DNA from 2 places in the Bacillus sp. EB106-06-01-XG163 genome. Region 2 is predicted to be linked to the other one. Evidence: a T-box and tRNA genes for the amino acid it is inferred to sense, from the RefSeq annotation. Region 2 holds a T-box; the other holds one or more tRNA genes.

Region 1 (4,378 bases), on a different contig from region 2:
TACCCCGTCAAGCCGTTTCAGCGCTTCAATATCCGTTTTGTCCCGATCTAAAGGTGTAATCCTCAGGCGTGTCATACAGTGGGTAAAGCCTGAAATATTCGATGAACCGCCGCAATTGTCCAGGATGTCTTTGGCCAGTGACTGATAAAATGCCTCTTTGCTCATGGAGATCCTCCTTTTTCCGTGCGATTTTTCCCGGGGAGCTGTGCCTGAAACGCGTCCTAAAAGCGCCTGCGCCGATCATGAAAACGGCGCGGGCTCATAAAAGCACATTATTTTTCACCAAAGAACGATCAGCGTTCTTTTTCTTTTGAAACGTGCTGTTCAATGGCTTTGTCAATGAAGCCGTCTGCTTCTTTGAGCAGTGCCTTCGCGTGTGTTTCGTCTGAATTCGTCTTCAGCATGACGATTGCCGTTTTGACATGGCTGCCTGCGGCCTCAAGCGTTTCTTTTGCCTTGTCGTACGGAACGCCCGTGATGCTTTGGATAATGCCGATTGCGCGTTCTTTCAATTTTTCGTTGCTGACATGAACGTCCACCATTAAATTTTCGTACACTTTGCCGCTTTTGATCATCAAGGCCGTGGAAATCATGTTCAGAATCATTTTATGTGCCGTCGCCGCTTTCATTCGTGTTGACCCTGTAATCACTTCGGGGCCGACGACGACTTCAATGCTGTGATCGGCATAAGTGCTGATCAATGAGTGTTTATTGCATGTGAGCGCGACGGTTTTGGCGCCGATTGTTTTTGCGTATTTCAGCGCACCGGCCGCATACGGCGTGCGCCCGCTTGCCGCGATGGCGATCACGGTGTCTTCTGCGGTAAGCCCGATCGTTTTGAGATCGAGAGCGCCGGTTTCCTCGCTGTCTTCTATACCTTCAGCCGCTTGCAAAAAGGCGTCTGCTCCTCCGGCCATCAGACCGATGACGGTGTCGGGACTTACGCTGTATGTAGGCGGGCATTCAACCGCATCCAGTACACCGAGTCTGCCGCTTGTGCCCGCTCCCGCATAAATCAGCCTGCCGTTTCGCCGTAATGATTGATGGGCGAATTGAACGGCAATCTGAATATCGGGCAGCACCTGCTGAACGGCTTCAGCCACTTTGAAATCCTCTTCGTTAATGATGCGGAGAATTTCCATCGTGTCTGCTTGATGGATTGAAGCGGTCTGCGGATTTCTGGTTTCTGTGGTCAATCTGTGAATGTTAAGCCGGTCTGTCATGATTGTACCCTCCCAAGTCGTTAATACTTGAAGTATATGGGCTTCTGAATAGATGTTTCAAGAAAAATCGGCAGGGATGAGATGAATAATCAAGCGCTTTCACAAAAAATGATGCAGAATGTGCTGTTCACCGATCGGGCCGATCCTGCGACGACCTTTATCAATAAAACCGGAAGACCGGTACAGGTTCTTTGCACGATGATTGCGATGGTTTACAGCAAGCACGATTTCATCACACCAAGGAAAGTAATTTGCGACAAAAGCGGGGAGCTGCAGCATCGCTTGTTTGGCATAACCTTTTCCCTGATGCGGCGCATGTAAGGACAGCGCACTCAGCAAAATGGCAGACACATTGTTCGAATACGGGGCAATGGTTTCTTTTGAGGTATGTAAAATAAAGAAACCGACGGGGCGGTCTTCTTTTAAAATGACTGTCGGGTAGCGATCCCGGATGACAAGAGCCTGCGGCAGTACATCTATCGGCAGAGCTGTGAACTTTTTATCTTCTTCACTCAGCACAAACCCGTTCAGCCCGTCTGCATGCTCCGGTTTATAAAAGGACAGGGCTACATCCATGATATCTACTCTCCTTTTTTATAATTGATCCAATTCATCTTCTGATAGAACACGGCAGCCTGCCCGTTTTAAAAGAGCGGAAGTGATGCCGTCTCCGATTATTTTTTTCCCCGAAAAAGTGCCGTCATAGATGAAGCTGCTGCCGCAGGACGGGCTGTTTTCTTTAAGGATGACCGTGGCGGCGCCTATTTCTTTTGCGTATGCTAATGTTTTTTCCGCGCCGTCCATATATAAAGCCGTAACGTCTTCGCCTGATGCCGTTACGATTCTTGCCGTTCCGTTCAGCACGTCTTCGCCCGTGCCGCCGATGATTTCCGCCGGTTCGCGGGGAGTGGTGAAGCCGCCCAAAAGTTCGGGGCAGACCATAACAGCTTTCTTTTCTTCTACGAGTCTGCGGATTTTTTCCGAAGCGGCGTGAGAGCCGTTATACCTGCATTCGATACCGCCGAGACAAGAGCTGACTAAGATCATCTGTGTCCATTCCCTTCAATATTTTGATACTTTCATCATAAATGAAATAAGAGAGGAGGGATGAGTTTTTCAGTTAAAAAACGGGTAAAAAAGTTTGAAAATAAAAAAAATAATTTTCCTCTTTACAAATGGGGTACAACCTGTATATAATAACTTTTGTCAGCTCGACGCGGACACAACGGCCCGTTGGTCAAGCGGTTAAGACACCGCCCTTTCACGGCGGTAACACGGGTTCGAATCCCGTACGGGTCATATGGAGGATTAGCTCAGCTGGGAGAGCATCTGCCTTACAAGCAGAGGGTCGGCGGTTCGAGCCCGTCATCCTCCACCATATTTGCCGGCCTAGCTCAATTGGTAGAGCAACTGACTTGTAATCAGTAGGTTGGGGGTTCAAGTCCTCTGGCCGGCACTGTTTTTCAAAAAAATACGGAGGGGTAGCGAAGTGGCTAAACGCGGCGGACTGTAAATCCGCTCCCTCAGGGTTCGGCAGTTCGAATCTGCCCCCCTCCACCATTTTTGGGCTATAGCCAAGCGGTAAGGCAACGGACTTTGACTCCGTCATGCGTTGGTTCGAATCCAGCTAGCCCAGTCTCAGACACCTTTTGCATAAAGGTGTCTTTTTTTTATCAGCATTTTGTTTCGATTTCTGATTGTTCATCAGATATACTATTTTTAAGCTGCTGTTAAGGCAGTATATTCTGTATTTTCCATCTACACCCTGCCTGAAATTTGGTAAAATAAATGTAATAAAAAAAATGAAACCTTTTAAAACAATCAACGTATAGATACAGACCGGTGAAGGGCAGAGGTAAGATAAAACATGGAAAACCTGATTAAAAAAAGAATCAAGCAAGTCAAAAAAGGCGATCAAAATGCGTTTGCAGAAATCGTTGACCTTTATAAAGATAAGATTTACCAGCTTTGCTACCGCATGCTCGGCAATGTTCACGAAGCGGAAGATATTGCGCAGGAAGCTTTTATCAGAGCGTATGTCAATATCGACAGTTTCGATATCAACAGAAAGTTTTCGACGTGGCTTTACAGAATTGCGACCAACCTGACCATTGACCGCATCCGCAAGAAAAAGCCTGATTACTATCTGGACGCAGAAGTAGCGGGAGCAGAAGGGCTGACGATGTATTCGCAGATCGCCGCGGACGGGGTTCTCCCTGAAGACGCCGTATTGTCATTGGAGCTGTCGGACACAATTCAGAAAAAGATTTTAAAGCTGCCTGACAAGTACAGAACGGTTATTGTATTAAAGTATATTGACGAACTCTCTTTAATTGAAATCGGGGAGATTCTGAATATCCCTGTCGGCACCGTCAAGACAAGGATACACAGAGGCAGAGAGGCTCTTAGAAAACAATTAAGGGATCTTTAAGTGGGGTGATGAAATGAGCTGTCCTGAACAGATTGTGCAGCTTATGCATAAGCATCTTGATGGAGATATCCTTCCTGAAGATGAAAACGTATTAAAACAACATTTGCAGTCATGCGGGAATTGCAAACGGCATTTTCATGAAATGGAGAAATCCGTAGCACTCGTCCGAAGCACATCGCATGTCACGGCCCCTGCTGATTTTACTGCCAAAGTTATGGCGAATCTTCCAAAAGAGAAAAAACGCGCTTCTGTAAAACGATGGATCAAAACTCATCCGATGATTGCAGCCGCAGCAGTTTTTGTGATTTTAATGGGCGGCGGTTTTTTCAACAGCTGGCATAATGACCACAATTTCAGTGTGTCCAAACAGCCGAACCTTGTCGTGCAGAATCACACGGTCACCGTCCCTGAAGGCGAGACCGTAAAGGGCGATGTCACAGTAAAAAACGGCAAGCTGTTCATTGAAGGAAAAGTCGACGGCAATGTGACCGTCGTCAACGGAGAAAAATACATGGCCTCAGCCGGACAAGTCACCGGGCAGATTGAAGAGATTAACCAATTGTTTGACTGGGTCTGGTACGAACTGAAATCGGCGGGCCAGGGCGTCGTGAGCGCTTTGGACCCGAGTGAAGATGAGTAAAGCGTATAATCGCTTTACTCTTTTTTTGTGCATCGCCGCTCTGGCTCATTTCACTTGAGAAATCAAAATGTGGTATAATGAGCA
Region 2 (4,378 bases):
CATCGTTGGCGTTGCCTCTCATCTAAGCATTCTTGAAATTTGTTTGTTATCTTTGTGTGTCTATGCCGGCGCCGCCCAATTTATTATTTGCTCGCTCCTTGTTTCCGGGAGTCCGATTTCCGCCATTATTTTAACGACGTTTATCGTCAATCTGCGGCACCTTCTGCTGAGCCTGACCATCGCGCCGTATTTCACGAAATACTCTTTGGCGAAAAATATCGGCTTCGGGGCTTTGCTTACTGACGAATCTTTCGGAGTAGCGGTGAACAAAGCGGCTCAGAACGGCAGGTTATACGATAAGTGGATGAACGGCCTCAATATAACCGCTTACATGTGCTGGGTTATTTCCTGCGTGATGGGCGGGCTTCTCGGACAATGGATATCTGATCCTTACGCGCTCGGCCTGGACTTTGCTTTGCCCGCTATGTTTGCGGCGCTGCTTGTGCTGCAATTGCAATCGTCCGCTTCGGAAAAGCTGAAGCACAGCCTCTCCTTAATTCTCTATATGATCATTTTTATGGTCTTGTTATCGTATTTCGTCCCGTCACACATCGCGGTCATCGTCTCAACCGTGATTGTGGCAACGATCGGGGTGGTGACGGACAAATGAGCATCAGCACACAAATGATCTGGATTATACTCGGCTGCATGATTGTTACACTTGTGCCGCGCATTGTTCCGTTTATATTTGTCCGGAACATTCAGATGCCTGAGTTGGCTTTAAAATGGCTCTCCTTTATTCCGCTTTGCATTTTGACGGCTCTGGTAACGGAAAGCATGATTGTGAAAACAAACAGCGCTTTGACCTTTGATTGGAAAGCAATGATCGTTCTCATCCCGACATTGCTTTGCGCGATGCGGACAAAAAGCTTATCCATCACGGTCATCACAGGAGTCGTGCTGATGGCCGCCGTCAGGCTGATATGGTGACAATCAAAAGCCTCCATTCCGCAGAATGGGGGCTTTCCCTTTATGATGTCGGATTTTCTTCTTCCGTCTCTGATTCCTCGGCTTTGGCTTCGGCGTTTATGCTTTGCTGCTGTTCCCAATGATCCCGCTGCAATCTTTCTTTTGCGATGGTAAACATGAAATTCACGGCGCAGCACCCCTTCCCTGTTTTGCTTATACTATGTACTGTACTCATTTCCCCGTGCAGTATTCACAAAACATAAAAAAGCAGCCTGCCGCATTGAGCGGCCGGACTGCTTTTTATTTTCAGTACGTGATCAGGAAGTATTTTTTCTTTCCGCGGCGCAGTACGGTAAATTGATCTTCAATGCGGTCTTCCGCAGTCAGAAGATGCCCGATGTCCGTCTGGCGCTCGCCGTTAATGTAAACAGCTCCGTTTTGAATGTCTTCGCGGGCCTGCCGTTTTGAAGGCGACAATTTAGATTCCACAAGCACGTCTACTAAAGACAGTTCTTCAGAGCGGTCTTTTTCAAACGAAGGTACATCTTTAAATCCTACCTTGACGTCTTGAGCGGAAAGCTCTTTAATATTGCCGCTGAACAGCGCCTGGGAGATATGAACGGCCTGCTCAAGCGCTTCGCGGCCGTGTACAAGAACAGTCACCTCTTCAGCGAGACGTTTCTGCGCTTCTCTTTTCTCAGGAGCCGTCTCCGTTTTTTCAGCATAACCTTCAATTTCCTCTTTTGATAAGAAAGTAAAGTATTTTAAGTATTTGACGACGTCGCGGTCATCTGTATTGATCCAGAACTGGTAGAATTCGTACGGCGATGTTTTTTCTTTATCAAGCCAAATGGCGCCGCCTTCCGTTTTGCCGAATTTCGTGCCGTCAGCTTTTGTGACGAGCGGAATGGTAAGACCGAAAGCTTTCGCTCCTTCTTCTTCTGATTTTCTGATCAGTTCAAGACCGGCCGTGATGTTGCCCCACTGGTCACTGCCTCCGATTTGGAGTTTGCAGTTCTTTTCTCTGTACAGATTCAGAAAATCGTAGGATTGCAGGATCATGTAGCTGAATTCCGTGTAAGAAATTCCGGTTTCAATTCTTGAGCTTACAGTATCTTTCGCAAGCATGTAGTTAATTCCGAAGTTCTTTCCGACGTCGCGGAGAAATTCAATGATGCTCAGCTTTCCGATCCAGTCAAAGTTGTTCGCTATGACAGCGGGGTTTTCTCCGGCCTCGAAATCTAAAAATCGGGAAAGCTGATTTTTAATTTTTTGCGACCATTCGACAACGATATCCTGAGTATTTAACGTACGCTCCGCTTTTTTGCCGCTCGGATCGCCGATCAGTCCCGTCGCGCCGCCTACAAGCGCAATCGGATGGTGGCCTGCAAGCTGGAAACGGCGCAGTGTCAATATCGGCAGAAGGTGTCCGATGTGCAGGCTGTCAGCCGTCGGGTCAAACCCTGAGTATAAACGGATTTTTTCTTCGTTCAGCTGTTTATTCAGTCCTTCTTCATCCGTCATTTGCTGGATTAAGCCGCGGAATGATAAATCCTCTAATAAGTTAGTCATTTTGTCTGCTCCTTTGTTTATGAAAATAAAAAACGCCCCTTCGTTTAAAACGAAGGGACGATATAATCGCGGTACCACCCTACTAATAAAAGCATAAAAAAGCTTTTATCACTCTTTTTGATAACGGACCGTGTCCGTTCTTTCACTACTGAAAGCCTTGGAATGGCTTTGTTCGCAAAAGCGGTTCATGAGTGTATTCGGCATATCTTATGTGCTGATTTTCACCGGCCATCAGCTCTCTTGAACAATCAGATACCCTACTTGTCTCAATCAAAACCTTTTCGTATGAAGCTTACTCATTTTTAACATAAATAAGATACGATGTCAACGCCGTCTTTAATCTTCCATTGTGGACAGGTCGCCTGCCGGCAGGTTCAGCTCCCACGCCTTCAGCACACGTCTCATGATTTTTCCGCTCCGTGTTTTCGGAAGTTTATCTTTGAATTCAATTTCCCGCGGTGCGGCATGCGCGGCAAGCCCCTGTTTTACAAAGAGGCGAATGTCCTCCTTCAGCTGATCGGATGGCTCATGCCCTTCTCTGAGCGCGATAAACGCTTTAATAATTTCTCCCCGGACAGGGTCCGGCTTTCCGATGACGCCGGCTTCGGCAATCGCCGGATGTTCAACAAGTTTGCTTTCGACTTCAAACGGGCCGACGCGCTCGCCGGATGTCATGATGACATCATCGACTCTGCCTTGGAACCAGAAATAACCGTCTTCATCCATATAAGCAGAATCTCCGGAAACATACCAGCCGCCCGGCATGAAATAAGAATCATATTTCTCTTTGTTGTTCCAAATGGAATCCATCATCGACGGCCAGCCCTTTTTAATGGCGAGATTTCCCATTCGGTACGGCGGAAGCTCATTTCCCTGATTGTCAACGATCGCCGCTTCCACTCCCGGAATCGGTTTCCCCATTGAACCCGGCTTGATCTCCATGCAAGGATAATTGCAGATGAGCTGTCCGCCCGTTTCTGTCATCCACCACGTGTCGTGGATGCGCTTGCCGAATACTTTATGTCCCCACTTGATGACCTCGGGGTTCAAAGGTTCTCCGACACTCAGGACGTGACGAAGTGAAGTAAGGTCAAATCTGGATGCCATTTCATCTCCGGCGCCCATAAGCATTCTGAAAGCCGTCGGAGCGCTGTACCAGACGCTGACACCGAGCTTCTCAATCGTGCCGTACCAGTTTTCCGGACTGAATCTGCCGCCGACGATCACATTCGCCGCTCCGTTCAGCCACGGCGCAAATATCCCGTACACCGTCCCGGTCACCCAGCCCGGGTCCGCAGTGCACCAGTAAATATCGTCTTCTTTAAGATCAAGCACCCACTTGCCGGTCTGGTATTGCTGAATCATGGCTTCATGAACGTGGAGCACACCTTTAGGCGTTCCGGTAGATCCTGATGTGTAGTGAAGCAGGTAGCCGTCTCTTCTGTCCATCCATTCAATATCAAGTCTCGTGCTTTCTCCCTCAGCCGCTTTATCATAATGAATGATTTTATCTCCCGTTTCTTTGCTGCCGCCGACAATGAAAATATGCTCGAGGTCGGGCAGGCTGTCCGCCGGAATCCGTTCGGCCAGTTCAGGTGTTGTCACGACAACCTTTGCCTGGCTGTTCAAGAGGCGGTCTTTGACGGCGCCTTCCATAAACGCTTCAAATAAAGGACCGGCGATCGCACCGATTTTAATTGCGCCGAGCATGATAAAGTAAAGCTCCGGCGAACGCGGCATGAAAATAAAAACGCGGTCCCCTTTTTCCACGTTTCCATACCGTCTCAGTACATTTCCCGCCCGGTTCGATTCCTCCATCATTTCTTTAAATGTGTATTTTTCATCCCGATTTGCGTCCTTGTAATATAGCGCTACTTTGTTTTTTCGAAATGATTCG

What was found. The T-box of region 2 lies ahead of tyrS (tyrosine--tRNA ligase). A T-box ahead of a tRNA ligase gene usually reads a tRNA of that ligase, here a tRNA-Tyr.
Region 1: it encodes a tRNA-Tyr, which carries the amino acid that the T-box ahead of tyrS (tyrosine--tRNA ligase) is inferred to sense. The anticodon was not compared.

Annotation. Positions count from the first base shown of each region.
Region 1 covers NZ_JBYTDS010000008.1:184,485-188,862, reverse strand. The annotation lists gene AC3WTF_RS12015 (PTS transporter subunit EIIC) at 1-165, opposite strand, end outside; gene murQ (N-acetylmuramic acid 6-phosphate etherase) at 294-1,223, opposite strand; gene AC3WTF_RS12005 (GNAT family N-acetyltransferase) at 1,323-1,799, opposite strand; gene AC3WTF_RS12000 (2-thiouracil desulfurase family protein) at 1,818-2,270, opposite strand; tRNA gene AC3WTF_RS11995 (tRNA-Glu) at 2,451-2,522, shown strand; tRNA gene AC3WTF_RS11990 (tRNA-Val) at 2,526-2,601, shown strand; tRNA gene AC3WTF_RS11985 (tRNA-Thr) at 2,607-2,679, shown strand; tRNA gene AC3WTF_RS11980 (tRNA-Tyr) at 2,699-2,783, shown strand; tRNA gene AC3WTF_RS11975 (tRNA-Gln) at 2,788-2,859, shown strand; gene sigW (RNA polymerase sigma factor SigW) at 3,091-3,654, shown strand; gene rsiW (anti-sigma-W factor RsiW) at 3,668-4,294, shown strand.
Region 2 covers NZ_JBYTDS010000003.1:47,526-51,903, reverse strand. The annotation lists gene AC3WTF_RS04255 (AzlC family ABC transporter permease) at 1-610, shown strand, start outside; gene AC3WTF_RS04250 (AzlD domain-containing protein) at 607-930, shown strand; gene sr7p (small protein SR7P) at 971-1,096, opposite strand; gene tyrS (tyrosine--tRNA ligase) at 1,216-2,481, opposite strand; T-box leader at 2,532-2,764, opposite strand; gene acsA (acetate--CoA ligase) at 2,818-4,378, opposite strand, start outside.